3 regions of the Rhizobium sp. NLR8a genome follow, and region 2 is predicted to be linked to each of the others. Evidence: predicted binding sites of a transcription regulator. Region 2 holds the regulator's gene; each other region holds the start of a gene.

Region 1 (10,054 bases), on a different contig from region 2:
GAAATATTTCGAGGTAGACAAACGAGTCGCCTTGCATTTTAGTGATACTGAATATGTTAAGGGTTTCCGAGATGAATACCTATCTTACAGCAAGCCGCTCCAAGTCGAGATCGATGGAACAGGACGTTATCGAAAAGCGGAAACCGTCGACCAATTGGCGGTGATGTTGCTAAGCGGTAAGTGGCATCATCGCGGCGGCGAAAAGTTCCACTATGCGTTAATGCGCTCAGTCGAAGCACTGGAATTCTACACCGAAGGTGAAACAGCAAGAGCTGCATTTGTCGAAGCCGCGCACGAGGCCGGAATGCACGTGCTGCCCGATGACATACCCGACGTGAAAAAGGCAAGCTGAGCGCGCCACGCGACTTTCAAGCAGCAAAGCCCGACGAGAAATTGCCGGGCTTTGCTCGATTATATCGAATTTGGTTGTCGGGGCAGGGATTCGAACCCCGCGTCACAGCTCGAAGGCTGGAAGCAACCTCGGACACCCGAGGGATGGGGAGAGCGCCGCGCTCCGATTACGCTTACGCCCGACTGAACCATTAACTCGTGGCCTGTGCAATTGTTCCAGATAGGCGGCCAACCCGCGAGCCCGAGGCCGACAAAAGCGCGGCAATCAGCAGTTCTGGCTTGTCGAGATCTGCCACAGTTATACCGCCCGACGCGAACAGCACCGACCTTTGGCGATAGTGCATGCCCCTCTCCAGATTTCCCGCTAGCATAGTAGAACGCCAGCACGACCCGCGAAGAGTTAGCCAAAAGAGTTAGGTTCGGAGGCGGTCGAGTCACATGCCGTCGAATTCATGATATTAGGCGGGCGATAACCGTAGCGCCTTTGTTGACTCCTTCTTTCACTCCGTCGAAAAGTGACTTGGCTATAGAGGAGATGTCTGATGGCTGATGAGAATAATACGAGCCCTGCTGCCGGGGCCGCAGAAACCAGTGCGCCAATAAATGCGGACGTTAAGAAGAAGCGTGCGCCGCGTCGTCAAAAGCAAGCTGCCGAACCGGCTTCTGCCGCGACCGAGGCGGTGACCGAACCGGCGCCGGCGTCAGGTGCGGCAAAACCTGTTGGACGGGGCAGGGGAAGAAAGCCGAAGTCGATCGAGGCAAAGCCTTCCGATGGCAAGGGCACCCTCAAGGGGAGAGGAAGAAATAAGATCGCCAAGCCTGCCCCGCAAACGGCAAAGGCATCCGCACCGGTGATTGATGAGCTGGAAGATCTGATCCATCTTGAAGAAGAGAACAAGCGCTTGCGCAAATTGCTGGCCGACAAGCTGCGGCAGGAAAATACCGATCTGCGCAAACGGCTCGGACTGGATTGATCAGCACGCAGACATTTAGGTCGGCCGCCATCGCGGCCTCAGCCACCGCATCTTCAGGAGAAAAATCGTCGCCGGGCGCCTCCATCGTGCCCGGCCGACCTGCGAGTGGGGACAGGGCGCTATGCAGCATCGCAGCCCGGCTTGATCGAGGTGAAATGCCGATGAAAACACCGTGGAAATTCCTCGTCGATTTGACGTCGCGGCGTCGAGCGGCAAAAGGGCTCGAGAGTTCCATCGGGCATGATACGAATCCCGCTCTCGATTATCAGGCGGACCAGACGCCGGCATCTCCTTCGACTGAAGACTACGCCCCAGCGGAATACAACGAGGCTGTTCTGGTCGAGAGAGTGGCATCGGCATCGGACGACATTGAAGGCGATCGCGATGCAGCGCAGGCATTGGCACCGCCGGTCGTTGGTGACGAGGCTTTGCCACTCTCACCAAGCGAAGCGCGTCGTTCAGTTGAAAGCGCCGATGAGCCAATCGAGACAAATTCGAAGTCTCGGACAAGGTCTCCGCACAGCCGCGTTAAGCGGAGGATGGGAGCCCAGGCTAACACAGGCGCGCGGGCCGGTGTCGTGACACGTGAAGGTCAAGGCGTCCCTCGGTCCTTTGCGCGCGACGCGTTCTTCGACGATGTGGCAAGCCTTGATGAGGACATCAAAAAACTGAAAAGAGAGCTCGCCCGGAAGCTCCAGCTGCAGAACGCCCAGCTCAAGACGATGCTGAAACGGTTCGACGTCAATTGAGCTTGGCACAGAATCTAAAGGTCTAATGTAAATATGAAAACACCACAGCGAAACTTCGTCGTCGAATTCAAGTCGGGTCGCCGGCGATTGACAACCCAGGCAAATTCGATCTGGGGAAACACCGATATCAAGGCTTTCATCCGTCAGGCAGAGACGGAAGCGCCGCACTTGTTCGAACCCAAGCACAAACTGGACGCTGTCGGCGAACCCAACGAAATGGCCCAGTACCGAGAGCCAGCAAATCAGCTCGACCAGAGCGATGACGCCAGCAACCAGTTTCCGCTCGCCGCTTCTTTGGTCGAACCGATGCCAATCGACCCATCGCAAAGCCATCACGATCACGTCCGCTCCATCGCCCGATCGAACAGACAGTCGGCCAAGAGGCCGGCTCGAAAAGCAGCGACGCGCATCGGCGAGAGCCGCTCGGGAAATCATGCCGACAGCGCAAGCGGCGAGCGCCGCAAAGGATCTTTCGCCGCTTCCGTCGAAGCTCCCGTTGATGAACTGGCTGCGCTTGATGCTGAAAACCGGCGTCTCAAGGCATTGCTGATAAAGCGACTCCGCGAGGAAAATCTGCAGCTTCGGACGATGCTCCAACGACTTGGCGTTGTCTGAGAGGTGACTGATGTGCCAGCTTCTCCGAGTTCGGCAATGTGTCCTCCAAAGCCTCCTTGGCGCCGAGCGCCGGTGACTTTCCAAACTCCGATTTCCGGACGTCCTTTGCCACCATTTCTGAGAACAGCTGGGTGAATAGTCCGACTCCCTTTCACCGCAGACGTGCTCCGCCCAAGAAGTCTTGTTCCGGCACGTCCCTTCGACGAGTTGCTGCAAGAGGGCGCTAACCGACCTGCTCCACCGCCAGCGTCCCCGCCGGAAGCGGACTGATCAGAGACTTCGCGGAGACGGTCGGATCGAGCCAATCGGCCCAGGCATTCCGCTCGAGGATAACAATCTGCCGGTCGTGGTAGGGAGCAATGTCTGGCCCCGGCTCCATGGTCAGCATGGTGAAGGCCTGTCCCACATCCGGCGTTTCGCGCCAGATGCCGGCAATGCAGAAGATCGGCTCGTCCTTCTGGGTGAACAGCCACTTGTCCTTGCGCTTCTTTTTCGGGTCCTTCGGCTCGGTGAACTCGTAAAAACCATCGGCAATGATCAGGCAGCGATTCGAATTGAACTCCCGGCCTTCCGACCGGAAGTTATAGACCGGACGCTTGTTCGGCCCGGGCCAGCTCCAGCGCCGCTGCACGAGCTCGGCCTCGTCCCGGGTCCCGTCGATCGTTCGGACAATGGGTCCGAGATCGGTGATCTTGATGTCCTCACGCCCTTCGAGGTTCGGCGCGCCTTCGCCGAAGCGGATCTTGATCTTGAGCTCGGCGAAGTCCTCGACGATCGAGGCGACATCCACCATCAGCCGATAATCATTGCACATACGTCCTCCGTCTAAGATCTGGTTGTGTGGGAATGTCGTTCCTGATATGTTCTATCTATGATGAGTGCGACCGTTTTCCAGTCCGACGCCCCGCTCGATGAGCGCCGCGTGATCATAAGGCGCCATGACGGCGATGTGGAGATGGTGGAGCTGCCGTGGGGCCTGCGCCCGCGCGACGGCGATGCGCACGCCGTGACCGTCGTCCGGGCAGAAGGATGGACGTTTCCGACCGACCGCTGCCTGGTGCCGGCCTCGGAGTTTCGCCACAAGAGCTTCAGCTTCTCGCTCGCCAACGGCGACTGGTTCTACTTCGCGGGGATTTGGCGGCCGGAGACTGAGGACTGGCCGGAAGCCTACGCCATCCTGACAATCGAAGCGAATTCCGATCTCGCGCCGTTTCATAACCGCCAGATGGCGGTGCTGAGACGAGATCAACGCCTGGCCTGGCTCGACGGGCTCATGCCCGAGGAGGAAATCCTGCGGCCGTTGCCGGCAGGGACATTCCGGGTCAAGCGCCATTCGACCGATCCAACCCAGGCGACGCTGGCGATCTAAAGCGCCAACCGCAACTGGGGCACCACTTCAGAGGTCTGCCGTTCCAATGATGACAGCGTAACGCCGAGCAGGCGGATTCCCTTGCGCGGCGGGAAGATCGGCGCGAGAAGCAGGCTGACCACCTCCTCGAGATCGCCGATCGTTTGCAGAGGTGCCGCAACCGTCTTGCTGCGGGTGATCTGGGTGAAGTCGGCATACTTGACCTTGAGCGTCACCGTCTTGGCGCCGATTTCATTGGCCTCGCAGTAACCCCAGACTTTCTCGATCAGCGGCTGAAGGCCTTCGCGTGCCGGCTCGAAAGAGTGGATGTCCTCAGAGAACGTGTCTTCCGCGCCGACGGATTTCCGCACCCGGTCCGGCTTGACCTGACGATTGTCGATGCCGCGGGCGATGCCATAGAAATATGGTCCCGACTTCCCGAAATGTTCGACGAGAAACTCGAGTGTCTTTTCCTTAAGGTCCGCACCTGTTTCTATCCCGAGCCGATGCATCTTTTCGGCAGTCGCCGGTCCGACGCCATGGAATTTCTTGATCGGAAGCTGCTCGACGAAGGCCGGGCCGTTCTTCGGCGTGATGACGGCCTGACCATTTGGCTTGTTCAGGTCGGATGCCATCTTGGCGAGGAACTTGTTGTAGGAAATCCCGGCCGACGCATTGAGGCCGGTGACCTGCTTGATTTTCGCCCGGATCTCCGCGGCAATCTCGGTGGCGATCTCCATGCCCTTCAGGTTTTCGGTGACATCAAGGTAGGCCTCGTCGAGCGAGAGTGGCTCGATCATCGGCGTGTATTCGGCGAAGATCGCGCGGATCTGCAACGAGACAGCCTTGTAGACATCGAAGCGTGGTTTGACGAAGATGAGGTCAGGGCATTTGCGCTTCGCGGTCACCGAAGGCATCGCCGAATAAACGCCGAACTTGCGTGCCTCGTAGCTGGCGGCAGCCACGACGCCGCGGGCGGCAGGATAGCCGACGGCAACCGGCAGGCCGCGCAGCTCGGGATTGTCGCGCTGCTCGACCGACGCATAGAAGGCGTCCATGTCTATGTGGACGATCTTGCGCGGCCGCTCGCTGCCTTCGTCGTTTGTCATCGCCTAGCTTCCATCACGACCCTCTGTATCGCTCGCTCAGGCATGGGAAGTGCGCGCCGCATTTGTCACCCTCCGGCGTTTGCATTCGCTCGCAGCCCATCCCCATGCGCCGGCGGATCACCGCGAAGCTGGCACCGGCGCCGAATGCTTTCACCAACAGCTTGCGCTCAAGCGCGCAGTGGCGATGACATGGGTGACAGATGAATTCGATGATCGGCTCACGGTGATCCCTCAGTCTCGGATCCAGATCGTTCACAGGCTCCGGTCGCGCCATGCGAAAAAATTCCCATTCACGCCATCGAATTGAATCCGTTCGCGGATTTTCTCCATCGGCACTATCACTCAACTTCCGCGCGCCACATGCGCATTGACTCATTTCCGCTTTGAGAACAAATACAGAACATATTTCATCATCTCAAGCCGAAAACGGGTTGCCGTAAAGGAGATCATGACCGCAGCCGTCGCCACTTCGAATGCCATTCTCGACGAGTTGCGCGAGAAAATCGCCAGCCTGGAAGGGGCCGGCTTGCGCGCGCGCAGTGTCCTACCGTTCGGGGTTGGCGAGATCGATGCGCAACTGCCGGGAGGGGGGCTGGCATATGGCGCGCTGCATGAAGTCGCCGGCGGTGGCAATGGCGCCGTCGACGGCGCGGCGGCAGCCCTTTTCATCGGCGGCATCGCCGCCCGCACCACCGGCAAGGTCGTGTGGTGCCTCACCCGCTTCGATCTGTTCTTCCCCGCACTTGCCCAGGTCGGACTGCATCCCGACCGCGTGATCTTCGTCGAATGCGACAGAGAAGAGACCGTGCTCGCAAGCTTCGAAGAGGCCCTTCGCTATGGCGGGCTTGGCGCCGTCGTCGCCGAACTGGTGCGCCTACCGATGACGGCATCGCGCCGGCTGCAGCTGGCGGCAGAGAAATCCGGGACATTGGGCCTGGTGATCCGCCGCTGGCGGCGCCAGACAGAAGCGTCGGATTTCGGCATGCCGACGGCGGCGGCAACCCGCTGGCGGATCTCGGTGCTGCCGTCCGAGCCGTTGCCGGTCGCCGGTGTCGGGCGGGCGCGTTGGCTGGCGGAGCTGATGCGGGTCAAAGCAGGGGAGGGAGGCGAATTCATCATCGGAGCATGTGATGGCCAGGGTCGTATCTGTCTTTCTTCCGACACTGCCGACCGACCGGATCAGGCGGGACGATCCTTCGCTATCGGTTGAAACGCCGCTGGTGGTGATCGCCAGGAGTGGTTCGAAGCGATGGATTGCCGCGGCTGATCTGGCAGCGACCAAACTCGGCCTTCGTCTCGGCACGCCGGCGGCCAAGGCGCAGGCATTGGTCCAAGGCCTGATGATGATCGATGCGGATCCGGCAGCCGATCTCGCGGCGCTGGAACGGCTGACACTCTGGGCCTTGTCACAATACTCTCCTGTCGTTGCCATGGATCCTCCTGATGGCATCGTCATGAACACCGAAGGCGCCGATCATCTTCAGGGCGGCGAGGATCTGATGCTGTCGGGTCTCGTCAATCGGCTTCGTGGCCGCGGCCTCGCGGCGCGTGCGGCGATCGCCGACACTTGGGGCGCGGCGCATGCGCTCGCCCGGACAACGGATCGCGAAACGATCATCATCCCGCGCGGCGAAACGGCCCGGGCGGTGAACCGCTTGCCCTTGTCGTCGCTGCGACTGCCGGGGGAAACTGTGGCCAGCCTCCGCAGCCTCGGCTTTGCCACCGTCGGCGATCTCGCCGCCACGCCGCGGGCGCCGCTGACGCTCCGCTTCGGTCCGGAGGTCGCACGGCGTCTCGACCAGCTGTTCGGCCGCGTCGCCGAGCCGATCGACCCGATCCGGCCCGCGGATCTCGTCGAAGTCCAAAAATCTTTCGCCGAGCCGATCGGCGCCCCGGAAACCATTGAGAAATACGTGAGCCGCCTCGTGCGCCAGCTCTGTCTGGAGCTCGAGAAGCGCGGACTTGGCGTTCGACGTGCCGATCTCATCGTGCACCGCGTCGACAACACGCTTCAGTCGCTCCGCGCCGGTACGGCCAAGCCGGTCCGCGATATCGCCTGGCTGACGAAACTCTTCCGCGATCGGATCGAGAGGATCGAGCCTGGCTTTGGCATCGAAAAGCTCAGTCTTGCCTCGATCATCGCCGAGCCGCTGATCGAGGCGCAGTCGGCGTCGTCGCTCATCGAGGAGCAGGTGACCGATGTGACGCCGCTCATCGATGTGCTCGACAATCGCGGCGGCCAGCGGATTTTCCGGGTGGCGCCGGTGGCGAGCGACGTCCCGGAGCGCAGTGTCCGGCGGATCGCGCCGACGGCGGCGGAAGACGGCGCCACCTGGCCGCTGCACTGGCCGCGGCCGTCGCGCCTTTTGCCCCATCCCGAACTGATAGAAGTGATTGCGCTTCTGCCCGATCATCCGCCGGTCTCGTTTACCTGGCGCGGCAAGCGGCGCCGGGTGAAGCGCGCCGACGGGCCGGAACGGATTTTTGGAGAATGGTGGCAACGCAGCGCCGAATGGATCGCCGTGCGCGACTATTTCGTCGTCGAGGACGATACCGGCGAACGGTTCTGGATTTTCCGCTCCGGCGATGGTGTCGATACGGACACCGGCTCGCACAAATGGTTCCTGCACGGGGTGTTTGCGTGATGCGCTATGCCGAGCTGCAGGTCACCACGCATTTCTCGTTCCTCCGCGGCGCGAGCTCGGCGGAGGAGCTGTTTGCGACCGCAAAACTGATGGGCATCGAAGCCCTCGGCGTCGTCGACCGCAACAGCCTGGCCGGCATCGTCCGGGCGCTGGAGGCATCGCGCGCCACCGGCCTGCGGCTCGTCGTTGGCTGCCGGCTCGACCTGCAGGACGGCATGTCGATCCTCGGCTATCCCACCGATCGCGCCGCCTATTCGCGATTGACGCGGCTTCTGACCCTGGGCAAGGGCCGCGGCGGCAAGGCCAACTGCATCCTGCATCTCGACGATGTCGCGCTCTATGCCGAAGGGCTGATCGGCATCCTCGTGCCTGATATGGCGGACGACACCTGTGCCGTGCAGCTTCGGAAGATGGCGGAAGTCTTCGGTGATCGTGCCTATGTTTCGCTTTGCCTGCGCCGGCGGCCCAACGATCAATTGCGTCTGCATGAGCTGTCGAGCCTGGCGGTCAAGCATCGGGTGAAGACCGTCATTACAAACGATGTGCTGTTTCACGAGCCGGGTCGGCGGCAGCTGCAGGATGTCGTCACCTGCATTCGGACCGGCACCACCATCGACGATGTCGGCTTCGAGCGCGAACGGCATGCCGACCGCTATCTCAAGCCGCCGGAAGAAATGGCGCGTCTGTTTCCGCGGTACCCGGAAGCGCTGGCGCGAACGACGGAGATTGTTCAGCGCTGCAAATTCTCGCTCGAGGAGCTGGTCTATCAGTACCCCGATGAGGCGCTGATCCCGGGTATGACCGCGCAGGAGTCGCTGGAGCATTATACCTGGGAGGGCGTCAGGACGCGTTATCCCGAAGGCCTGCCTAATCATGTCGAGAAGACCATCCGGCACGAACTCGCGCTGATCGAGACGATGCGCTACGCGCCTTACTTCCTCACCGTCTTCTCGATCGTCCGCTATGCCCGATCGCAGGGCATTCTCTGCCAGGGCCGAGGATCGGCGGCTAATTCCGCCGTCTGTTATGTGCTCGGTATCACCTCGATCGATCCCGACACCAACGATCTGCTCTTCGAACGGTTCGTCTCCCAGGAACGCGACGAGCCGCCTGACATCGATGTCGACTTCGAGCATGAGCGGCGTGAGGAGGTGATCCAGTGGATCTACAAGACCTATGGCCATGACAAGGCGGCACTCTGCTCGACCGTCACCCGCTATCGCGCCAAGGGCGCCATTCGCGATGTCGGCAAGGCACTGGGTCTGCCCGAGGACCTGATCAAGGCGCTCTCCTCCGGCCTCTGGTCCTGGTCGGAAGAGGTGGGTGAGCAACATGTGCGCGATCTCGGCCTCAATCCCGAGGACCGGCGTCTCGCGCTGACGTTGAAGCTTGCCCGGCAATTGATGGGCGCGCCACGGCATCTCGGCCAGCATCCCGGTGGCTTCGTGCTGACCCATGACAGGCTTGATGACCTGGTGCCGATCGAACCGGCGACGATGGTCGACCGGCAGGTGATCGAGTGGGACAAGGACGATATCGAGGCGCTGAAATTCATGAAGGTTGACGTGCTGGCGCTCGGCATGCTGACCTGCATGGCCAAGGCCTTTGCGCTGATCGGAGGCCACAAGCATCAGGATCTCGATCTCGCCACGATACCGCAGGAGGATCCTGCGACCTATGCAATGATCCGCAAGGCCGACACGCTCGGCACCTTTCAGATCGAATCCCGCGCCCAGATGTCGATGCTGCCGCGCATGAAGCCGCGGACCTTCTACGATCTCGTCATCCAGGTGGCGATCGTCCGGCCCGGACCGATCCAGGGCGACATGGTGCATCCTTATCTGCGCCGGCGCGAAGGCAAGGAGAAGGTCGAATACCCCACACCTGAACTGGAGGCGGTGCTTCATAAGACGCTGGGCGTGCCGCTGTTTCAGGAGTCGGCGATGAAGGTGGCGATGGTCTGTGCGGGGTTTACCGGTGGTGAAGCCGACCAGCTGCGGAAATCCATGGCGACTTTCAAGTTCACCGGCGGGGTCTCACGGTTCAAGGACAAGCTTGTCTCGGGGATGGTACGGAACGGCTATTCACCGGAATTCGCCGAGAAGACATTTTCCCAGCTCGAAGGCTTCGGTTCCTATGGTTTCCCGGAAAGCCATGCCGCTTCCTTCGCGCTGATCGCCTATGCCTCCAACTATGTGAAATGCCATTTTCCGGACGTCTTTTGCGCTGCGCTCCTGAACTCACAGCCAATGGGCTTCTATGC
Region 2 (10,054 bases):
TTGCCCATATCGTCGCGATCTCGGGCCTCAACATGGCGCTGTCGGCCGGCATCTTCTTCGTCGGCTTCCGCATGCTGCTCTGCCTCTTTCCCGGCGTCGCCCAAGCCTATCCGACAAAGAAGATCGCCGCCGCCGGTGCGCTCATGGCCGTCACCGCCTATTACCTGATCTCCGGTTTCGGGGTTTCGGCCGAGCGCGCTTTTATCATGATGACCATCATGCTGATTGCCGTCTTCTTCGATCGGCCGTCGATCAGCCTGCGCAATGTCGTTCTCTCTGCGCTCATCATCATCGCCATTTCACCTTCGGAAGTATTGGGACCGAGCTTTCAGATGTCCTTTGCCGCGACATTGGCTTTGGTATCGGGCTATCAGCTGTGGAAGGACAGGCGTGTCCGTGAAAACGCTTTCCTGAAATTGCCGATCATCAGGCCGGTGGTTGTCGTCGCCGGTTTCTTCGGCGGCGTCTTCCTGACCTCGCTGATCGGCGGTTTTTCCACCGCCCTGTTTTCGATCGAGCATTTTCATCGCCTGACGGCTTACGGCCTGCCGGCAAACCTTGCGACGATGCCGATCATCTCCTTCATCGTCATGCCGGCCGGGCTGCTGGCGATGCTGCTCATGCCCTTCGGGCTGGATGCTCCGCTCTGGACGGTGGTCGGATTCGGCCTCGATCTGGTGATTGCGGTTGCCAAGACGGTGTCCGGCTGGGGCGGCGATATCGGCATCGGCCGCTTGCCCGCCTGGTATTTCGCAGTGGCGGTGGCAGGCTTTCTGCTGCTGACGCTGCTGCGCACCCGGCTGCGCCATGTCGGCACATCCATCATCGCCGTCTCGACACTCACCGTACTGCTGCTGCCGGCTCCCCGCCCGCCGGATCTGGTGATTTCGGAGGATGGTGGTCTGGTTGCGGTCGTTGCGGCTGAGGCAATCGCGTCCAACCGTGAAAACCCGCCGGATTTCATCTTCGACCAGTGGCAGCGAGCGCTGGTCCTGCCGACACATGTTCCACCGAAGATGCTGGATGGTCCGGCTATCCCGCCGGAAGGAGAAGACCGCCGAGTCAGGCTTTCCCGCGATCAGCAGAACGAAGCGAGCGCAGCGATGCGGGCAGCCGCAGCAGGCGGTGAAGCAAACCGGTTTTCCTGCGTCAAGAAGGCGTGGTGCACATCACGACTCGGCAATGGCCATATCGTCACCGTCATCGACAATGCCGCCTATCTCGGCCCGGCCTGCGATACGGCCGATATCGTCGTGACCTCGGTCCGCCTGCGTTTCAACAGCTGCCGTTCAGGCGGGACGCTCTTCACCGGCGAGACGCTCCGCAGGACCGGTTCCGTCGAATTGCGCTTCGCCGATGCCGGCCTGCAGGTCGCAACCGCATTCGAGGCGCTATCGCGGCCATGGATGCGCCATCGCGCCTATGATTGGCGCAAAGACAGTTTTACCGAATCCGGTCCGGCTGCTGTCAGTGATAACGGCGAATGAGGCCGACGAGCTTGCCCTGCACCTTGACGCGGTCCGGCCCGAAAATCCGGGTCTCGTAAGCCGGGTTGGCGGCTTCCAACGCGATCGAGGCGCCCTTCCGGCGGAAGCGTTTCAGCGTTGCTTCCTCGTCGTCGACGAGGGCAACGACGATGTCGCCGGGACTTGCGGTGCTGCCGTTGCGGATGATCACGGTGTCGCCGTCGAAGATGCCGGCGTCGATCATCGAATCGCCCTTGACCTCCAGCGCGTAGTGCTCACCGGAGCCAAGCATGTCCGCGGGAATGACGATGTCATGCGTGTTGTTCTGGATCGCCGAGATCGGAACGCCGGCGGCGATTCTTCCCATGACCGGCACGGAGACAGAGTTGCCGTTGTCGGCGACCGGCTTTGCGGCAGCGGGGGCGGCGACCGGCTGGGGTTTGCCGAGGCTGCCCTCGATGACGCTCGGCGAAAAACCGCGGCGCTGTTGCAGGCTGGGGTTATAGGCCTCCGGAAGCTTGATCACTTCAAGCGCCCGGGCGCGATTCGGTAGGCGGCGAATGAAGCCGCGCTCCTCGAGCGCCGTGATCAGGCGGTGAATGCCGGATTTCGAGGCGAGATCCAGGGCATCCTTCATTTCGTCGAAGGAGGGAGGGACGCCGGATTCCTTCATGCGCTCATGAATGAAAAGGAGAAGCTCCTGTTGTTTGCGCGTGAGCATCGACGTCAGACCCCTGATTGAAACAAATCCAGAACAGACACTATATGTTCCATATGTGTTCCGCAAGTAGCTAAATTTCCGTAAAACTTCGGGCCAACTCGTCGAGATTTTTAATTTCATTCGACGGGATTGGCGCACATCGCTTGCATTCGGGGAGGGGCTGTCGCACATCTTTGCCCCTTTCAGGAGGATATCATGAACGCGCATTCCGCCAAGTCGCATCCGCTGGATCACGTCGTGCTGCCGGTGGTCAATATCGATCTGGCGCGTGAGAGGCTCGGCAAGCTCGGTTTCACCGTCGCCGCCGATGGGCGCCATCCCTTCGGAACGGAGAATGCCTGCGTCTTTTTCGCCGACAAGACCTATCTGGAGCCGCTTGGCGTGGCGAGCGTCGAGGAGAGCGAGGCAGCGGCCCGCCACGGCAATGTCTTCATCGCCCGCAATCGCGCCTTCCGCTTCCGCTGCGGCGAGGAGGGATTGTCTGCGCTGGCCTTCCTCAGCGAGGATGCCGGCCTCGATCATAAGCGCTTCGTCAGCAACGGCGCGAGCGCCGGCGAGATGTTGCAATTCAGCCGGCCGATGCGGATGCCGGATGGTTCGGAGACCGTCGGCAGCTTCAAGCTGGCCTTTGCAGCTGATCTGCGCGCACCCGATTTCTTTCTCTTTACCTGCCAGCGCATCAATTCCTTCCCGACAGATCGCGCCGCGCTGGAGACGCATGCCAATGGCGTGATCGGCATTGCCGAGATCGCGCTTTGTGCGCCGGACCCGGCGGCATTCGCCGCCTTCGTCGGGCTTGCGATAGGGCAGGCGGCGGCGGAGAAAACCGGTTTCGGCGTGAATATCGCGGCATCAAATGCGAAGATCAGCCTGATGACGCCCGAAGGGCTGGAGGCCTATTTCGAGCTTGCCGTCTCATCCGCCGATCGTGGTCTGCGCGGCCGGGTAATCCTCTTCACCGTCGCCGATCTTGCCGTGACAGAAGCGCATTTGGGTGCTAACGGGATCACATTCACGCGCAAGAACAATCGCATTCTGGTGAAGTCTACGCCCGGGCAGGGTGCGCTCTTCGCCTTCGAGGAAACACGATGAGCACCGACACGAATTCCGAAGTCAGGATCGGCGAAGGCGAAGGTCAGGTCACCTTTTCCAATACCGCCCGCCTGTCGCTGATTGCCGGCCCCTGTCAGATGGAGAACCGGGACCACGCCTTCATGGTCGCCGGCACGCTGAAGGAGCTTTGCGCAAAGCTTGGCATGGGTCTTGTCTACAAAAGCTCCTTCGACAAGGCCAACCGCACCTCGCTCTCGGCCGAGCGCGGCATCGGCCTGGAAAAGGGCATGGAGGTCTTTGCCGACCTCAAGAAGGAATTCGGCTTTCCGGTCATAACCGACGTCCATACGGCCGAGCAATGCGCCGAGGTGGCCAAGGTGGTCGATGTCCTGCAGATCCCGGCCTTCCTCTGCCGTCAGACCGACCTACTGATCGCCGCCGCAAGGACCGGCCGTGCCGTCAATGTCAAGAAGGGCCAGTTCCTCGCCCCCTGGGACATGAAGAACGTCCTGAAGAAGCTCAACGCCAGCGGCAATCCGAATGTGCTCTTGTGCGAGCGTGGCGCTTCCTTCGGCTACAATACGCTGGTCTCCGACATGCGCTCGCTGCCGATTATGGCGGCGATGGGCGCTCCCGTCATCTTCGACGCGACGCATTCCGTCGCTCAGCCGGGCGGGCAGGGCGATTCCTCCGGCGGCCAGCGCGAGTTCGTGGAAACGCTGGCGCGCGCGGCAGTGGCGACGGGAATTGCCGGCGTCTTCCTCGAAACCCATCAGGACCCCGACAACGCGCCGTCCGATGGCCCGAATATGGTTTATCTCAAGGACATGCCGCGACTGCTCGAGAAGCTGCTTGCCTTCGATGCGATCGCCAAGTCCTGACGTTCAACAAGCTGACATGTTCGTGGTTTAGGCCACGACGGAATGCTGGTTCGGAGGCCGGAAATTGCGGCATTGTAATTTGCACGCCTTCGATTATGACAGGCTTCGAACGACTTATCACCCACCGAGCAGGAAGAACCCATGACTGCAATCACCGATATCATCGCCCGCGAGATCCTCGATAGCCGTGGCAACCCCACCGTCGAAGTCGACGTCTATCTCGAAGACGGCAGCATGGGCCGCGCGGCCGTTCCCTCGGGCGCCTCGACGGGCGCGCATGAGGCGGTCGAGCTGCGCGACGGCGGCAAGCGCTATCTCGGCAAGGGCGTCGAAAAGGCGGTCGAGGCCGCCAACACCGAGATCTTCGACGCGATCGGCGGCATCGACGCCGAAAACCAGATTCAGATCGACAACATCATGATCGAGCTCGACGGCACGCCGAACAAGTCGCGCCTCGGCGCCAACGCCATCCTCGGCGTCTCGCTCGCCGTCGCCAAGGCTGCCGCCCAGGCATCCGGCCTGCCGCTTTACCGCTACGTCGGCGGCGCTTCCGCCAGCCTCCTGCCGGTGCCGATGATGAACATCATCAACGGCGGCGCCCATGCCGACAATCCGATCGACTTCCAGGAATTCATGATCCTGCCGGTCGGCGCCGATTCGATCGCCGACGCCGTGCGTATGGGGTCGGAAGTCTTCCATACGCTTCGAAAGGAGCTTGCCGCGCAGGGCCACAACACCAATGTCGGTGACGAAGGCGGCTTCGCCCCCGGCCTGAAGAGCGCGCCCGAAGCCCTGGATTTCATCATGAAGTCGATCGAGAAAGCCGGCTACAAGCCGGGCGACGACATGTGCCTCGGCCTCGACTGCGCCTCGACGGAATTCTTCAAGGACGGCAAGTATGTTCTCGAAGGGGAAGGCCGTACGCTCGAATCGGGCGCCATGGCCGAATATCTCGCCGAGCTCGCCGGCAAATACCCGATCATCTCGATCGAGGACGGCATGGCCGAGGACGACTGGGACGGCTGGAAGGCGCTGACCGATCTGATCGGCAAGAAGACCCAGCTCGTCGGCGACGATCTCTTCGTCACCAACTCCGCCCGCCTTCGCGACGGCATCCGCATGGGCGTCGCCAACTCGATCCTCGTCAAGGTCAACCAGATCGGCTCGCTGACGGAAACCCTCGACGCCGTCAACACGGCGCATAAGGCGGCCTATACCGCGGTCATGTCGCACCGCTCCGGCGAAACCGAAGATTCGACCATCGCCGATCTTGCCGTTGCCACCAACTGCGGCCAGATCAAGACCGGTTCGCTGTCGCGTTCCGACCGTCTCGCCAAGTACAATCAGCTGATCCGCATCGAGGAAGGCCTCGGCCCCCAGGCCCAGTATGCCGGCCGCTCGATCATCAAAGGCTGATCGTTCCGATTTTCAACGGCTCGACCCGCGCCACCCGGCGCGGGTTTTTTCGTGCGCGCTTTCTACGGTCAATGAACGGTTAATCTCTGCGCGTTATGCTGAGCGAATTGGTAATGCGTTCAAGAGCATGCGTGTATGTGGACAAAGCATCATAAGAAGAGAAAGCTCGGCCGCTTCGTCATTCCGGCCATGACGGTCGCCTTCCTTTCCTATTTCGGTTATCATTGCATCCATGGCGATTATGGCCTGCGGGCGACGGAGACGTTCGAGCGTCAGCGCGTCGCGCGCGAAAGGGAGCTTGCCGTCCTTAAGGCGAAGCGCGAACATCTGGAAAGCCAGGTCGCGCTGCTGAGTGATGGCTCGCTCGACAAGGATATGTTGGACGAAAAGGCGCGATATCAGCTGAATATGTCGCGCGCGGACGAGATCGTCATTTTCAACCATTATTCCAATTAACCGAAATCGGGTTAATTGGAATTCCCGATTTGTTTTCAATGATTTAGCGACGAATACGAGCCATGCAATTATGGCATTGCTGTGGTCATATTTCTTCCCTATGGTACGCGCCACCGAGAAACGACAAACCCATAGGGAGGGTTGAATGGCGCCGCGAAAGACCGCGACCGTTTCCAGCCGCAAAACTGCAGCAAAACCAGCAGCCAAAGCATCGAATGGAGGCCCGGTAGCCGACTTCGATCGGGATGAGGAACTCAAGGCCTATCGCGAGATGCTACTGATCCGCCGCTTCGAGGAGAAGGCCGGTCAGCTTTACGGCATGGGCTTCATCGGCGGCTTTTGTCATCTCTATATCGGTCAGGAAGCCGTCGTTGTCGGCATGCAGATGGCACAGAAGGAAGGCGATCAGGTCATCACCGCCTATCGCGACCACGGCCATATGCTGGCAACCGGCATGGAGGCGCGCGGCGTCATGGCGGAGCTGACCGGGCGCCGCAGCGGCTATTCCCACGGGAAGGGCGGCTCGATGCACATGTTCTCGAAAGAGAAGCATTTCTACGGCGGTCACGGCATCGTCGGCGCCCAGGTTTCGCTCGGAACGGGGCTTGCTTTTGCAAACCACTACCGCGGCAACGGCAATGTCGCCATCGCCTATTTTGGCGACGGCGCTGCCAACCAGGGCCAGGTCTACGAGAGCTTCAACATGGCGGCGCTCTGGAAGCTGCCGATCGTCTATATCGTCGAAAACAACCGTTACGCCATGGGCACCTCGACCGCCCGTGCCACCGCCCAGTCGAACTATTCGCTGCGCGGCTCCGGTTTCGGCATTCCCGGCATTCAGGTCGACGGCATGGACGTTCGCGCCGTCAAGGCGGCGGCCGACGAGGCGCTAGAACATTGCCGCTCCGGCAAGGGGCCGATCATTCTCGAAATGCTGACCTATCGTTATCGCGGCCACTCCATGTCCGATCCGGCGAAATATCGCACGAAGGAAGAAGTGCAGAAGATGCGCTCCGAGCAGGACCCAATCGAGCAGGTGAAGGCGCGCCTCATTGAAAAGGGCTGGGCTTCCGAAGACGATCTGAAGGCGATCGACAAGGATGTCCGCGACATCGTCGCCGACAGCGCCGACTTCGCCCAGGCCGATCCGGAGCCGGATGCATCCGAGCTCTATACCGACATTCTGCTTTAATCGGGGAGGGAACCCATGCCTATCGATATCCTCATGCCCGCCCTCTCTCCGACCATGGAAGAAGGCACGCTGTCCAAATGGCTGAAGCAGGAAGGTGACAAGGTCACTTCAGGCGACGTCATTGCCGAAATCGAGACCGACAAGGCGACGATGGAAGTCGAAGCCGTTGACGAAGGCATCATCGGCAAGCTGCTGGTCGACGCCGGCACCGAAGGCGTCAAGGTCAACACCAAAATTGCCGTGCTGCTGCAGGACGGCGAATCCGCTTCGGATATTTCCGCCAAGCCGGCCGCCGCCGCTCCGCAGGTGGCCCAGGAAGAAAAGCCGACCAACACCGGTTCGGCCTCAGCGCCGCTTCCGGCCGAGCCGAAGGCTGTCGTTCCGAATGACCCGGAAATTCCAGCTGGCACCGAAATGGTGTCAATGACCGTGCGTGAAGCGCTGCGCGACGCCATGGCCGAAGAAATGCGCGCCAGCGACGACGTCTTCGTCATGGGCGAGGAAGTCGCCGAATATCAGGGCGCCTACAAGGTCACGCAGGGCCTGCTGCAGGAATTCGGCCCCCGCCGCGTCATCGATACGCCGATCACCGAGCACGGCTTTGCCGGAGTCGGCGTCGGTGCCGCCATGGCCGGCCTTCGCCCGATCGTCGAATTCATGACCTTCAACTTCGCCATGCAGGCGATCGACCATATCATCAACTCGGCCGCCAAGACGCTGTATATGTCTGGCGGCCAGATGGGCGCTCCGATCGTCTTCCGCGGCCCGAACGGTGCCGCCGCACGCGTCGGCGCCCAGCACAGCCAGGACTATGCCGCCTGGTACAGCGCCATCCCCGGCCTGAAAGTCGTCATGCCCTACACGGCATCCGACGCCAAGGGCCTGCTGAAGGCGGCAATCCGCGACCCGAACCCGATCATCTTCCTCGAAAACGAAATTCTCTACGGCCAGCACTTCGACGTGCCGAAGCTCGATAATTTCGTGCTGCCGATCGGCAAAGCGCGCATCCATCGCCCGGGCAAGGACGTCACGGTCGTGTCCTTCGGCATCGGCATGACTTATGCGACGAAGGCGGCCGCCGAGCTCGAACAGCTCGGCATCGATGTCGAACTGATCGATCTTCGCACCATCCGCCCGATGGATCTGCCGACCGTTATCGAATCGGTAAAGAAAACCGGCCGCCTCGTCACCGTCGAGGAAGGTTATCCGCAATCATCCGTCGGCACCGAAATAGCCACCCGCGTCATGCAGCAGGCCTTCGACTATCTCGATGCGCCAATCCTGACGATCGCCGGTAAGGACGTGCCGATGCCTTACGCCGCCAATCTCGAAAAGCTGGCCCTTCCGAATGTCGGCGAAGTCGTCGATGCGGTGAAGGCCGTTTGCTACAAATAAGGGGAGGGTATTTCGATGCCGATCAATATCACGATGCCCGCCCTCTCTCCGACCATGGAAGAAGGCAATCTTTCCAAGTGGCTGGTCAAGGAAGGCGACACGGTCAGGTCTGGCGATGTCATCGCCGAGATCGAGACCGACAAGGCGACGATGGAAGTCGAAGCCGTCGATGAAGGCACGGTTGCCAAGCTGGTCGTTCCGGCCGGCACCGAAGGCGTCAAGGTCAACGCGCTGATTGCGGTTCTCGCCGCTGACGGTGAGGATGTCGCCGCCGCCGCAAGCGGTGCCGGCTCCGCCGCGCCGGCCAAGGCTGAAGCCGCCCCCGCTCCGAAGGCAGAGGCTGCACCGGCGAAGGCTGAGTCCGCTCCGGCTGCCGCCGCTGCACCGGCATCGGTTTCGGCAGGCGGTAACCGCACCTTCTCTTCGCCGCTCGCCCGCCGTCTCGCCAAGGAAGCCGGTATCGATCTTTCCGCTGTCGCAGGCTCCGGCCCGCATGGGCGCGTCATCAAGAGCGATGTCGAAGCCGCCGTTGCCGGCGGTGGAGCCAAGGCTGCGCCGGCTCCGGCCGCTGCTGCTTCCGCTCCGCAGGCCGCTCCGGCCCCGGCCGCTGCAGCGCCGAAGGGCGCTTCCGAGGAAGCCGTGCTCAAGCTCTTCGAACCGGGTTCTTATGAGCTCGTGCCGCATGACGGCATGCGCAAGACGATCGCCCGGCGCCTGGTCGAATCCAAGCAGACGATCCCGCATTTCTACGTCAGCGTCGATTGCGAGCTCGATGCTCTGATGGCGCTGCGCGCTCAGCTGAACGATGCGGCCCCGCGCAAGGACAATGCCCCGGCCTACAAGCTCTCGGTCAACGACATGGTCATCAAGGCCATGGCGCTGGCGCTGCGCGATGTTCCGGATGCAAACGTCTCCTGGACCGACAGCAACATGGTCAAGCACAAGCACGCCGATGTCGGCGTCGCCGTCTCGATCCCCGGCGGCCTGATCACGCCGATCATCCGCAAGGCCGAGCAGAAGACGCTGTCCGTCATCTCTAACGAGATGCGCGATCTCGGCAAGCGGGCCAAGGACCGCAAGCTGAAGCCCGAGGAATACCAGGGCGGCACCAGCTCGGTCTCGAATATGGGCATGATGGGCGTCAAGAACTTCGCAGCCGTCGTCAACCCGCCGCACGCGACGATCCTCGCGGTCGGCGCCGGCGAGCAGCGGGTCGTCGTCAAGAACGGCGAAATGGCGATCGCCACGGTCATGAGCGTTACGCTGTCGACCGACCATCGCTGCGTCGACGGTGCGCTCGGCGCCGAGCTGCTCCAGGCCTTCAAGGGCTACATCGAAAACCCGATGGGCATGCTTGTCTGATAGCGAAGCGGAGGCGGAAATGACCAAGACCGTTCTTTGCTATGGCGACTCGCTGACCTGGGGTTATGACGCCGAGACGATCGGCCGTCATGAGTACAAGAATCGCTGGCCG
Region 3 (10,054 bases), on a different contig from region 2:
AGGCCGTGCGGGCGTCGTACTCGCCGGCGAGATCGGCTTCGAGGACTTCCTTGACGTTCTGGCCGATGCGCAGGGGGGCCAGGGTCTGCAGATTGGGATGGCCTTCGAGGAAGATGATGCGGGCGACGAGCCGGTCGGCATGATGCATCTCTTCGATGGATTCGGCGCGTTCCTTCTTGGCGAGCTTGGTGTAGCCCCAATCCTCGAGAAGACGATAGTGGACCCAGTATTGGTTGACCGCCCCGAGTTCGAGGAACAGTGCCTCGTTAAGCCGCTCGATGACCTTTTTGTCGCCTTTCAATGTCCGCTCTCCTGTTTTCCTCATGGAACTGCTTCAAGCGCGACATGAAATCAAATATCTCGGCCTCCGTCGAGTGGCGACGGGCGTGATATTCCTCGGTCGTCTGGATAATAATGTCGACCACGTTGGGGAAGCAGCCGCAGCAACGGCCGCGTTTTTCCATGGCGTGGTAGACCTTCGCAGGCACGATAAGCTGCCAACAGTCGTCGTCGAGAAGGTTGGTGATAACCTCCCGGATTTCCTTGTCGGTTATGTAATTGCAGCTGCAGACAAGCACGTCTTCATTTCCAAACATGACATTGACTATCGTGTTTTCTGCTAAAGAAGATGGTGGCTGTCAAGAAAAAATTCGAATCAGACGGCATCGATTGGAAGCGATGGGCGCGGCCTGTTGCAGATTGACTGGAACTGTGCGGCGATCACACGATGAGGCATGCCGGTGATCCGGTCGATCCGACTGCTAATGAAAGTTCCGCCCGCGCGGCATGACCTCGGCGGTTTCCACCACACCGGCATGGCGGCCCGCGGCGCCCGCCTCCCTTTCCAATTCCGCCCCTTCCCGCGCATTCGCAAGCCTTCTCTGTCGTGGATCAACCCCTGGCCTCAGCACCTCGTCGGCGCGCTCGCAGGCACCGAAACGTCGGGCCTCGCGTTGCAGGATGCCAAGCGCCGGCGTCATGTCCTCCATATGCTCGACGACCGTATGGATGACGCCGCTATGGCTTTGCAGCCTGCCCCGGATTTTCACGAGCCGGGCACCCATGACGACCGCCCGGTATTTTTCGAATATCTTGCTCCAGACGATAGCGTTGGCGACACCGGTTTCATCCTCCAGCGTCATGAAGATTACACCCTTGGCCGAACCCGGGCGCTGGCGCACCAGCACCAGACCGGCGATGGTCACTCTCTTTCCGTTCGGCACCGTCAGGAGATCGACATTGCGCGTGATGCCCATCTTTCGGAATTCCTCCCGCAGGAAAGACACCGGATGCGCCTTCAGCGACAATGACAGATAACGATAATCCTCGATCACCTGCTCGCCTGGCGGCATATCAGGCAGGCTGGTCTTCGGTTCGACCTGCAGATCGATATGGTTCACCCGATCGAACAGAGGCAATTTTTCAGGAGCGTACTTCGTATCCAGCGCCCTTGCAGCCCAAAGCGCCTCACGCCTCGACAGGCCGATCGAACCGAAGGCATCGGCATCCGCCAGCCTTTCGATATCGGCTTTGTCGAGGCCGGACCGCAGCCAGAGATCACGAACCGAGCCATAACCATCGCCCCTGTTGGCAAGAAGGCTCTCCAACGCCTTCTCGGACAGACCCTTGACCTGCCGGAAGCCGAGGCGAACGGCTCGCTTTGCCTTGATGAGGGCTCGCATATCGGCATGCCGCCTGTCGACGGCATTTCTGTCGAATACCGCCTCCTCGAGATGGCAATCCCAATTGGATCTGTTGATGTCGACGGGTCGGACCTCGACCCCGTGTTCCCTGGCATCACGAACGAGCTGCGCCGGCGCGTAAAAGCCCATCGGCTGCGAATTGAGCATGGCAGCGCAAAAGACGTCTGGATAATAGGCCTTGACCCAGGACGAGGCATAGACCAGCAGGGCGAAGGAAGCCGCATGGCTTTCCGGAAAGCCATATTCGCCGAAGCCTTCGATCTGGCTGAAGCAGCGTTCGGCAAAGTCCCTCGGATAGCCTCTGCGGGTCATGCCATTAATCAGATCATCCTTGAACGCGTTGACCTTTCCCAACCGCTTGAAGGTCGCCATCGAGCGGCGCAGGCGGTCGGCCTTGGCAGGCGAGAAGCCCGCCGCCGTAATCGCGATCTGCATCGCCTGTTCCTGAAACAGTGGCACGCCGAGCGTCCGCTTGAGGATCGGGATCATCTCGTCTTTCGGATAGTCGATCTTGAAACCTGGAGAATGCGACTGCTCCCGCCGCGTCAGGTAGGGATGGACCATATTGCCCTGAATCGGCCCCGGGCGGACGATTGCCACTTCAATCACGAGATCATAGAATCGGCGCGGCTTCAGCCGGGGCAGCATGCTCATCTGCGCCCTGCTTTCGATCTGAAAGACGCCCAGCGTGTCGGCCCGGCACATCATGTCATAAACCGGTACGCCCTCGTCTCCGTGTTCCCTGTTGCCGAGATCGGCAAGGGTTTTCTTCACGTCATAATGCAGTTCGAGCAGCGAGAAAGCCTTTCTGAGACAGGTCAGCATTCCGAGAGCCAGAACATCGACCTTCAGGATCTTGACGTTGTCGAGATCGTCCTTGTCCCATTCGATCATATAGCGATCCGGCATCGCCGTCTTCATGATCGGCACGACTTCATCGAGCCGATCCCGGGTGATGACGAAGCCGCCGACATGCTGGGTCAGGTGACGCGGAAATCCGAGGAGTTCGGACGCATAGCGCAGAACGTTTGATGTCACCGGATCCGAAATATCGAGCCCAGCCGCCTTGGCATCCCGCTCCGACAGATTATCCTCCGACCAGCCCCAGACCAGGCTGCTGATCGCCGCCTGGACGTCCTCCGAAAGCCCGAAGGCCTTGGAGACCTCGCGGCCGGCGGAACGAGTGCGATAGGTGGTGACGCCAGCCGTCAGCCCGGCATGCTCCTTGGTATATTTTCTGTAGATGTGCTGGATGACTTCTTCGCGGCGGTCATGCTCGAAATCCACATCGATGTCAGGCGGCTCGTCGCGATCCATCGAGATGAAGCGGTCGAAAAGCAGTGTGCTTTTGGTCGGATCGACTTCCGTGATCTCGAGGCAATAGCAGATGACCGAGTTGGCTGCAGAACCGCGGCCCTGGCACAAAATCTTCAATTCATAACGCGCATGCTGGATGAGCTTGTGGACCGTCAGGAAATAAGGCTCGTATTTCTTCTCCCGGATGAGATCGAGTTCATAGTCGATCTGGGTCTGGATTTGAGCAGGAACGCCATCCGGATAGCGCTTCTTAGCGCCCTCTTTCGTCAGACGTTCGAGGGTTTCATAAGGCGTCTCGCCGGGATCGTTTTCCGGCGGGTAATTGTGTTTCAGCTCATTGAGCGAAAACGAAAGCCTGCCGAAGAATGTCCCGGTATTGGCGATCGCCTCCGGATAATCGCGAAACAGCCGGGCCATTTCACGTGGGCCCTTGAGATAACGCTCGGCATTCGGAGCAAGAAGAAAACCTGCTTCGGCGATCGGAACATGCTCGCGGATCGAAATGACGATATCGGAAAGGGGTCGGCGATCCGTATGGTGATAGAGCGGCTGGTTGGTCGCGATGACAGCAATGCGGTGGCGGGCGGCGATTACGGAAAGTGCCGCGAAAACCTGCCTGTCGCGGCCATCATAGGCAGGCGCCAGCGCCACGTGAAACGCCTTGCCGAAACGGTTCCGGAACCGGGCGAGACAGGCTTCCAATTCCTGTTGGGCGACAGGCTCGACGGCAGCCGCCTGGCCGGGAACGAGGGCCAGCATCATCTCGTCCCCCCATTCCATGATATCCGCCTCGTAAAGCAGGCAGGATCCCTTTTCCGCTCTCAAATTTCCCGCACTCAGCAAACGGCAGAGATGCGCCCACCCTCGCCTGTTCTCAGGATAAGCAAGGATATCAGGCGTTCCGTCTGAAAAAACGAGACGGGCGCCCGGCTGAATCCGGATTGGATCGAGAATCTTCTCTTCCTCTCTGCCGTCGAGGTTCTTCTCGTGCCTTCTTCTGAATTTCTCTTCGATCTCCTGCGCCTGCGCATGCGCCCGGACGACACCGGCAACCGAATTCCGGTCGGCGATTCCAAGACCGGAAAGTTTCAGCGCCGCGGCCTGCACCACCATTTCCTCAGGTTTCGAAGCGCCCTCCAGAAAGGAGAAATTGGTGCGGGCGCCGATCTCGAAAAATGCAGGCGCCGCGCTCATGCGAAAATCCCGTGCATAAACCAGCGCGGCGGCGGCTCTTCACCGTAAAAGCCTTCGCGGTAAATCCAGAAACGATGCCCGGCATTGTCCTCGACACGGAAATAGTCACGCGTTTTGGCGGCGGCGCCATCGATCCACCACTCCATTGCAAGCCGTTCCGGGCCTTCGCTGCGCAGAACCTGATGCTGCAAGCGGCGCCACCGAAAACTTTGCGGCGGCCCTTCCGGAACTTCGGCGAGCAAGGCCTCCACCGGTTCCGGTCGGGCAAAAAGCCTCAGAGGCCGCTCGCTGCGAGCGGCGGAAAGACGGCTTCCCTCGCTCCTGCGATGCGCCGGAAAACTCTCCATGAGTGGGGTTATGATAACCGCACGCTCCGGCACATGGCTTTCACGGAGCTGAAAGCTTTGGAGACAGTCTGCGCCAAGGCGAGCCGAGACGCGGTCGATGAAAGCTGCAAGCGAGATCTCTCTTTGCCGGCCGCCGTCGAAATCGCCCTGCGTTCCTTCGAAGGGCTCATGGCGCACGACATTCAGCCGCAGGATCTCGAAACCATATCCGGCATCGAGATCGTCATGAATTGCCTGCAGACGCTGGGAAAAAAGATCCGCGATCCGCTTCGGCTCCCTGAGCGGCCGTGAAGCGCCGACCGAAATCCGGAAAACCCGGCCATCGACCCGAAACAGCACGAGTTCGAAGACGCGGCCGCCGGCGCCGCGGGCTTCCAGGGAGGGTTTCAGCGACACGGCGATCTGGCCGGCAAGGACGAGAATATCCTCTTCGGTGCCGATCGGCTCGGCCAGCCGCCGCTCGGCCGAAAGGCTCGCAACCGGCAGGCGCGGCGAAACCGGTTCCTCATCATGTCCGAGCGCCTGATCGAGCCGCAATAGCAGGCTTGCCCCGAAACGGCGGGTCAACGGCGCCCGCGGCGCATTCATGACATCGCCGATATATTTCAGCCCGAGCTTCTTCAGCGATGCCACGGTGTCTTCGTTCAGCCGAAGCGCGGCGACCGGCAGCGGCGCCAGCATATCCTCCATTTCCTCGTCTTCGATGACGCCGCCATTGCCAAAACGAGCGACGGCCGAGGAAAGGCCGGGCGAAGAGGAGATCGAACCCCGGACGTCGAGCCCCATATGGAAAAGCCTGAGCAGAATATCCTTCAGCAGCGCTCTCTCGCCGCCGAAAAGATGGGCACAGCCGCTAATGTCGAGAAACAGCCCGTCCCGTCCGTCGATCGCCACCAACGGCGTATAGCGGTCGCACCAGTCGGCGATGGCTTCGAGCAGCCGCGCATCGGCGGCCGGATCCTCCTCGACGATATCGAGTTTCGGATGCATGGCGCGCGCTTCCGCGACACCCTGGCCCTTCTTCAGGCCAAGCGCCTCCGCGGCCTCGTCCAGCGCCATCAGCCGCATGGCATTTTCGTGCTTTCCGGCGCAGACGATCGGCGCAGCCTCAGGACGCCCTCTCGAACGCCAGGAGAGGCCCCATTTTCTGCGGGCGATCCTGTCCGTCGAAAGGTGCGGAAAGCTGAGCGCCAGGATACGCTGACCGTTCGTCTGGAGTAAGAGCGTGCCTTGGCTCGTTGATGGGGAAAAACTGACGTTCATGAGGGTTCCACTCCAGAAGAAGGGAGAGCGGAGCCGGGTTGCGGCTCTTCTCCAGGCTGAGATGAAAAACCGGATTGCCGATGCTGCCGGCAAGTCTCGATCCACCCGGCAGAGCCCGCATGCCGGCTGGCGCAGGCTCGGCAAGCAGCCGGAAGGCGGCGCTGCTCGCCTCCTCCTCTCCTGCCTGCCGAAGCAGGAAGAGCGGCCGGCCGGCCGCCTTGGCGCGAAGACCGAGCCGCCGGCTCTCGGTCAGACCGACATGCGCGGGATTGCCCCTGATCTCCAGGATGACCACCGAAAAGGCGCCGCTTTCCAGCGCGGTTTCCGCAAGCCAGAGCGCCTCATCGAGCTTGCGCGGCAAAGCCTGCAGGAAACGCTCAGGCCGCAGGCCGAAATCCTGCAGACCCACCGCATAGGGAAGGCCGGCCTCCATCGTCGAGACCGGATCGCCGATCCAGAGTATTGGCGAACAGTCGCTCGCCTCCTCCTCCACCCGCTGCAGCAGCGTTGCGGCCGCAAGGGCGAACCCACTGGCGGCTCCCGCATCCCGGAAAAGCGCCGAACGGATTTCCGTTATCGCATCGAGCGGCAGCCCGCCCTCCATCGCTTCGTCGAGCGATGCCACCCCAAACGACAAGCGCTGTCTGCGTCCATTCCGTTCCGCATCCTGCCGCCCGGTCTCACCCGAAGCCAGGGCTTCCCGCTCCGCTGCCGCAAGCGCCGGCGCAGGCTTTCCTTCCAGCTTGGCGATGGTTTCGCGGAGCGCAAAAAGCCGCTCGCGCGCCAGGGCGTTCTGCGCCATGGCGTTTACTCCGTCCGTATTGTTCCTGTTATGTTCTTATGGATTCCAGAGAGCTGAAGAAGAGTCAACAACCATTTTCTATGAATTTATTCCTGCCTTTGATTCCGCACTCGAAAATCGGCGGCAAAGGTTCTATATGGGCCCGCAAAGGAAGGAATATTCATGGCCCGCATAGACCTGAGCGATGATTGGCGGGACCGCCATGCGCCGACGATCAGCACTTTCGAGTCGCTGGCCATGGAGGCTTACAGCCATCTACCGGATGAATTCCGCCAACTGACGACCAATCTCACGATCGAGATTGAGGATTTTCCCGATGACGACGTTTTCGAGGATATGGCGCTGGAAACGCCTTTCGACCTGCTCGGCCTTTTCGAAGGCAGGGGAATTTCGGAGCGTTTCACCGTGGAAACCGGCGAAATGCCGAACCGCATTCGCCTCTACCGTCGCCCCATCCTCGATTATTGGGCAGAAAACGACGAGACGCTCGGCGATATCATCACTCACGTCCTGATCCACGAGATCGGCCACCATTTCGGACTGAGCGATGAGGATATGGAGCGGATCGAGGCCAGCGCCGAGGAAGCCGCCGAGCGCTGAAACCGTGCGTTCGGCAGAACGCGCTATTGCTCGGAGAGCTTCATCTCCGGATCGTAATCCTTGCCTTCGACAGTCTTGACGACGGCCTGGCCGCATTGCATCGCGCCGGTTGCGGCATTGAAGGCATAGGTCGGTGGGCCCTCCAGCGACCAGCCCTTGTTGAGGGCGGCGGTGACCTTGTGGCAGAAGGAAGCGTCGTCGGGGCCGGTCAGGAAGCGGTAGAGTTTCATCAGGCGGGCTTTCTTGCAGAAATCAGGCGAGCTTTATGAACCAGAGCTTCGGCCTGGACAAGATGCAGCCGTTCGATCATCCGCCCGTTCGCATTGATGACGTTCAGGCCTTGGGCAGCCGGATCGGCAAAGGCTGATATGATTGCCTGCGCTTCGGCAATCTCCTCGGGGCTCGGGCCGAAATGCCGGTTGGCGGCCGCAATCTGCGCGGGATGGATCAGCATCTTGCCGGCAAAACCCATGGCGCGCCCCTGCCCGCATTCGACATCGAAACCTTCGTCATCCCGGAAATCGTTGAAGACACTGTCGAGCGCATCAAGCCCATAGGCCTTGACCGCCAGAATGACCTGCATCAGCCAAGGCACGAGAAAGCTTCGCCCCGGCTGCGGCAGGACGCCGGTTTCCTTGCGCAAATCATTGAGGCCGACGACCAGGCAATCGAGCCGCGCCCCCAGCATGCAGCCGGCTTCAGCAATCGCTCCGGCATTCAGCACGCCGCGCGGCGTCTCGATCATGGCCCAGATGCGCAACTCCTCCGGGGCATCCGCATCGGCAAGCAGATCGCCGATGTCGGTGATATCCCGAGGCGCGTCCACCTTCGGCAGGAGAACGGCGTCGGGCAACAGCGCCTTGACCAGATCGAGATCTGCCGCCCCGAATCCGGATGACAAAGAATTGATGCGAATGATCCTTTCCTTGCCCTCGAGCGGCGGTCCGGCAAAAAAAGCACGCAGATTTTCCCGCGCATGGCCCTTGTTCTCGGGCGCGACGGAATCCTCCAGATCGAAAATAACCGCATCACAATCAAGGGAACGGCTCTTTTCGAGCGCGCGGAGATTGATGGCTGGCACGCTCAGCACCGAGCGGCGCAGACTTGCGGAGCGGAAAGGTTTGGTTTGGTTCATCATCCATTAGTGCCAAGCTTCGCAAAGCCCGGCAAGACAACAAAAAGCCATGCTTGCCTTGCAGAGAGGAAAAGGAAGGACCACATTCCTTTCTGTAGAAAGGTCTCAAACCCATGCAGAACATTCGCTCCATCTTCTTCATGCTGGCCGGCGCCACCTTCTTTGTCGCCATGCTGCTTCTCACCTTCTCGGTGACGCTTGCTGTCGGCGGCATCCTGACCGTGCTCATGGTCGGACGCGCGCTTTCGATGAAGATGAAGCCCGCTCCGGTCCGCGCCAAGGCAAACAACGGCAAGCCGGAGATGCGCATCTGGAACGACGGTCGCGGCACGATCATCGATCTCTGAGGCCTGCTTTCAAAAAAATTGGCGACACTGTCGCATCATGCTTCCGTGATACGTCTTTGAAGCAGCCGGGCATTCTGCCGGCGCTCAAAAACGATGGAGGACGTGCATGGATACGACGGAAAACAAGCCGGCCAAGTTACCGCCGGTGAAGAATGGCCTGCTGCCCTATCTGACGGTCGACGGCGCGGTGAAGGCCGCGGAATTCTACAAGAAGGCCTTCGGCGCCGAAGAGGCCCACCGGGTACCGGTCGATGAAAGCGGCCGGACGATGCATATTCATCTCTATATCAATGGCAGCTCCCTGATGCTGGCGGATGCCTATCCCGAACACGGCCATCCCTTCAAAGGTCATGAAGGCTTTGCCATCCAGCTTGTCATCGACGATATCGATTTCTGGTGGGATCGTGCGGTGGCCGCCGGCGCCGAAGTCGTCATGCCGGTCGAACTGATGTTCTGGGGTGACCGCTACGGCCAGCTTCGCGACCCGTTCGGCGTGCTCTGGGGCTTGAACGCGCCCGCCAAATAACCGGACGCGTACCGTCGCCAGGTCACGCGAAACGTCGCGTGGCCGCCATTTGAAAGCAGTTCGCGCAATAGTGTGCAGCGGTTTTGCGAGAACGACATGCGGCAGACCAGACCTAAAGCGTAGCAAGCGAATCTGAAAGATCGCGGTACGCTTTAGAAAGATTCTCCTTCATTTCGGCAAAAAACTGGACTAGATGCACATCCAGGAAAGTACATTTGCTGAAATGGAGCATGGGTCATGGATAAATTCGTGAAGCTCACGGGCGTTGCAGCGCCGCTGCCGGTCGTCAACATCGACACCGACATGATCATTCCGAAGGACTATCTGAAGACCATCAAGCGCACGGGTCTCGGCAAGGGCCTTTTCGCCGAAGCCCGCTACAATGAAGACGGCTCCGAAAATCCCGATTTCGTGCTGAACAAGCCAGCCTATCGCGATGCCAAGATCCTTGTCGCCGGCGACAATTTCGGCTGCGGTTCCTCGCGCGAGCACGCTCCCTGGGCGCTGCTCGATTTCGGCATTCGCTGTGTGATCTCCACCAGCTTCGCCGACATTTTCTACAACAACTGCTTCAAGAACGGCATCCTGCCGATCAAGGTCAGCCAGGAAGACCTCGACAAGCTGATGGACGACGCCTCGCGCGGCTCCAACGCCATCCTGACGGTCGACCTCGAGAACCTCGAGATCACCGGCCCCGATGGCGGCTCGATCAAGTTCGATCTCGACGAGTTCAAGCGCCACTGCCTGCTGAACGGCCTCGACGATATCGGCCTGACCCTGGAAAAGGGCAAGGCGATCGACGAGTTCGAAAAGAAGAACG

What was found. Region 2 encodes LexA, which represses DNA repair genes until DNA is damaged. Its sites were predicted from a motif close to TGTTCNNNNTGTGTTCNG; they were not measured.
Region 1: the regulator LexA is predicted to act here: its motif matches at 5,532-5,549, upstream of HJC04_RS00625 (ImuA family protein).
Region 3: the regulator LexA is predicted to act here: its motif matches at 6,647-6,664, upstream of HJC04_RS31695 (ImuA family protein).

The regions. Positions count from the first base shown of each region.
Region 1 covers NZ_JABDWI010000001.1:141,682-151,735, reverse strand. The annotation lists gene HJC04_RS00660 (DUF982 domain-containing protein) at 1-352, shown strand, start outside; gene HJC04_RS00655 (SyrB2 regulator) at 894-1,325, shown strand; gene HJC04_RS00650 (hypothetical protein) at 1,487-2,074, shown strand; gene HJC04_RS00645 (hypothetical protein) at 2,243-2,689, shown strand; gene HJC04_RS00640 (SOS response-associated peptidase) at 2,913-3,503, opposite strand; gene HJC04_RS00635 (SOS response-associated peptidase family protein) at 3,561-4,058, shown strand; gene dinB (DNA polymerase IV) at 4,055-5,146, opposite strand; gene HJC04_RS31460 (hypothetical protein) at 5,160-5,420, opposite strand; gene HJC04_RS00625 (ImuA family protein) at 5,595-6,356, shown strand; gene HJC04_RS00620 (DNA polymerase Y family protein) at 6,277-7,791, shown strand; gene HJC04_RS00615 (error-prone DNA polymerase) at 7,791-10,054, shown strand, end outside.
Region 2 covers NZ_JABDWI010000007.1:208,085-218,138, forward strand. The annotation lists gene HJC04_RS15330 (ComEC/Rec2 family competence protein) at 1-1,487, shown strand, start outside; gene lexA (transcriptional repressor LexA) at 1,468-2,187, opposite strand; gene HJC04_RS15340 (VOC family protein) at 2,383-3,279, shown strand; gene kdsA (3-deoxy-8-phosphooctulonate synthase) at 3,276-4,121, shown strand; gene eno (phosphopyruvate hydratase) at 4,263-5,537, shown strand; gene HJC04_RS15355 (septum formation initiator family protein) at 5,673-5,993, shown strand; gene pdhA (pyruvate dehydrogenase (acetyl-transferring) E1 component subunit alpha) at 6,139-7,185, shown strand; gene HJC04_RS15365 (pyruvate dehydrogenase complex E1 component subunit beta) at 7,201-8,580, shown strand; gene HJC04_RS15370 (pyruvate dehydrogenase complex dihydrolipoamide acetyltransferase) at 8,596-9,942, shown strand; gene HJC04_RS15375 (SGNH/GDSL hydrolase family protein) at 9,962-10,054, shown strand, end outside.
Region 3 covers NZ_JABDWI010000005.1:288,805-298,858, forward strand. The annotation lists gene bfr (bacterioferritin) at 1-301, opposite strand, end outside; partial or broken gene HJC04_RS11865 ((2Fe-2S)-binding protein) at 267-666, opposite strand; gene HJC04_RS11870 (error-prone DNA polymerase) at 762-4,214, opposite strand; gene HJC04_RS11875 (DNA polymerase Y family protein) at 4,211-5,629, opposite strand; gene HJC04_RS31695 (ImuA family protein) at 5,670-6,626, opposite strand; gene HJC04_RS11880 (metallopeptidase family protein) at 6,789-7,226, shown strand; gene HJC04_RS11885 (DUF1737 domain-containing protein) at 7,250-7,456, opposite strand; gene HJC04_RS11890 (CoA ester lyase) at 7,456-8,361, opposite strand; gene HJC04_RS11895 (hypothetical protein) at 8,475-8,708, shown strand; gene HJC04_RS11900 (glyoxalase/bleomycin resistance/extradiol dioxygenase family protein) at 8,815-9,234, shown strand; gene leuD (3-isopropylmalate dehydratase small subunit) at 9,472-10,054, shown strand, end outside.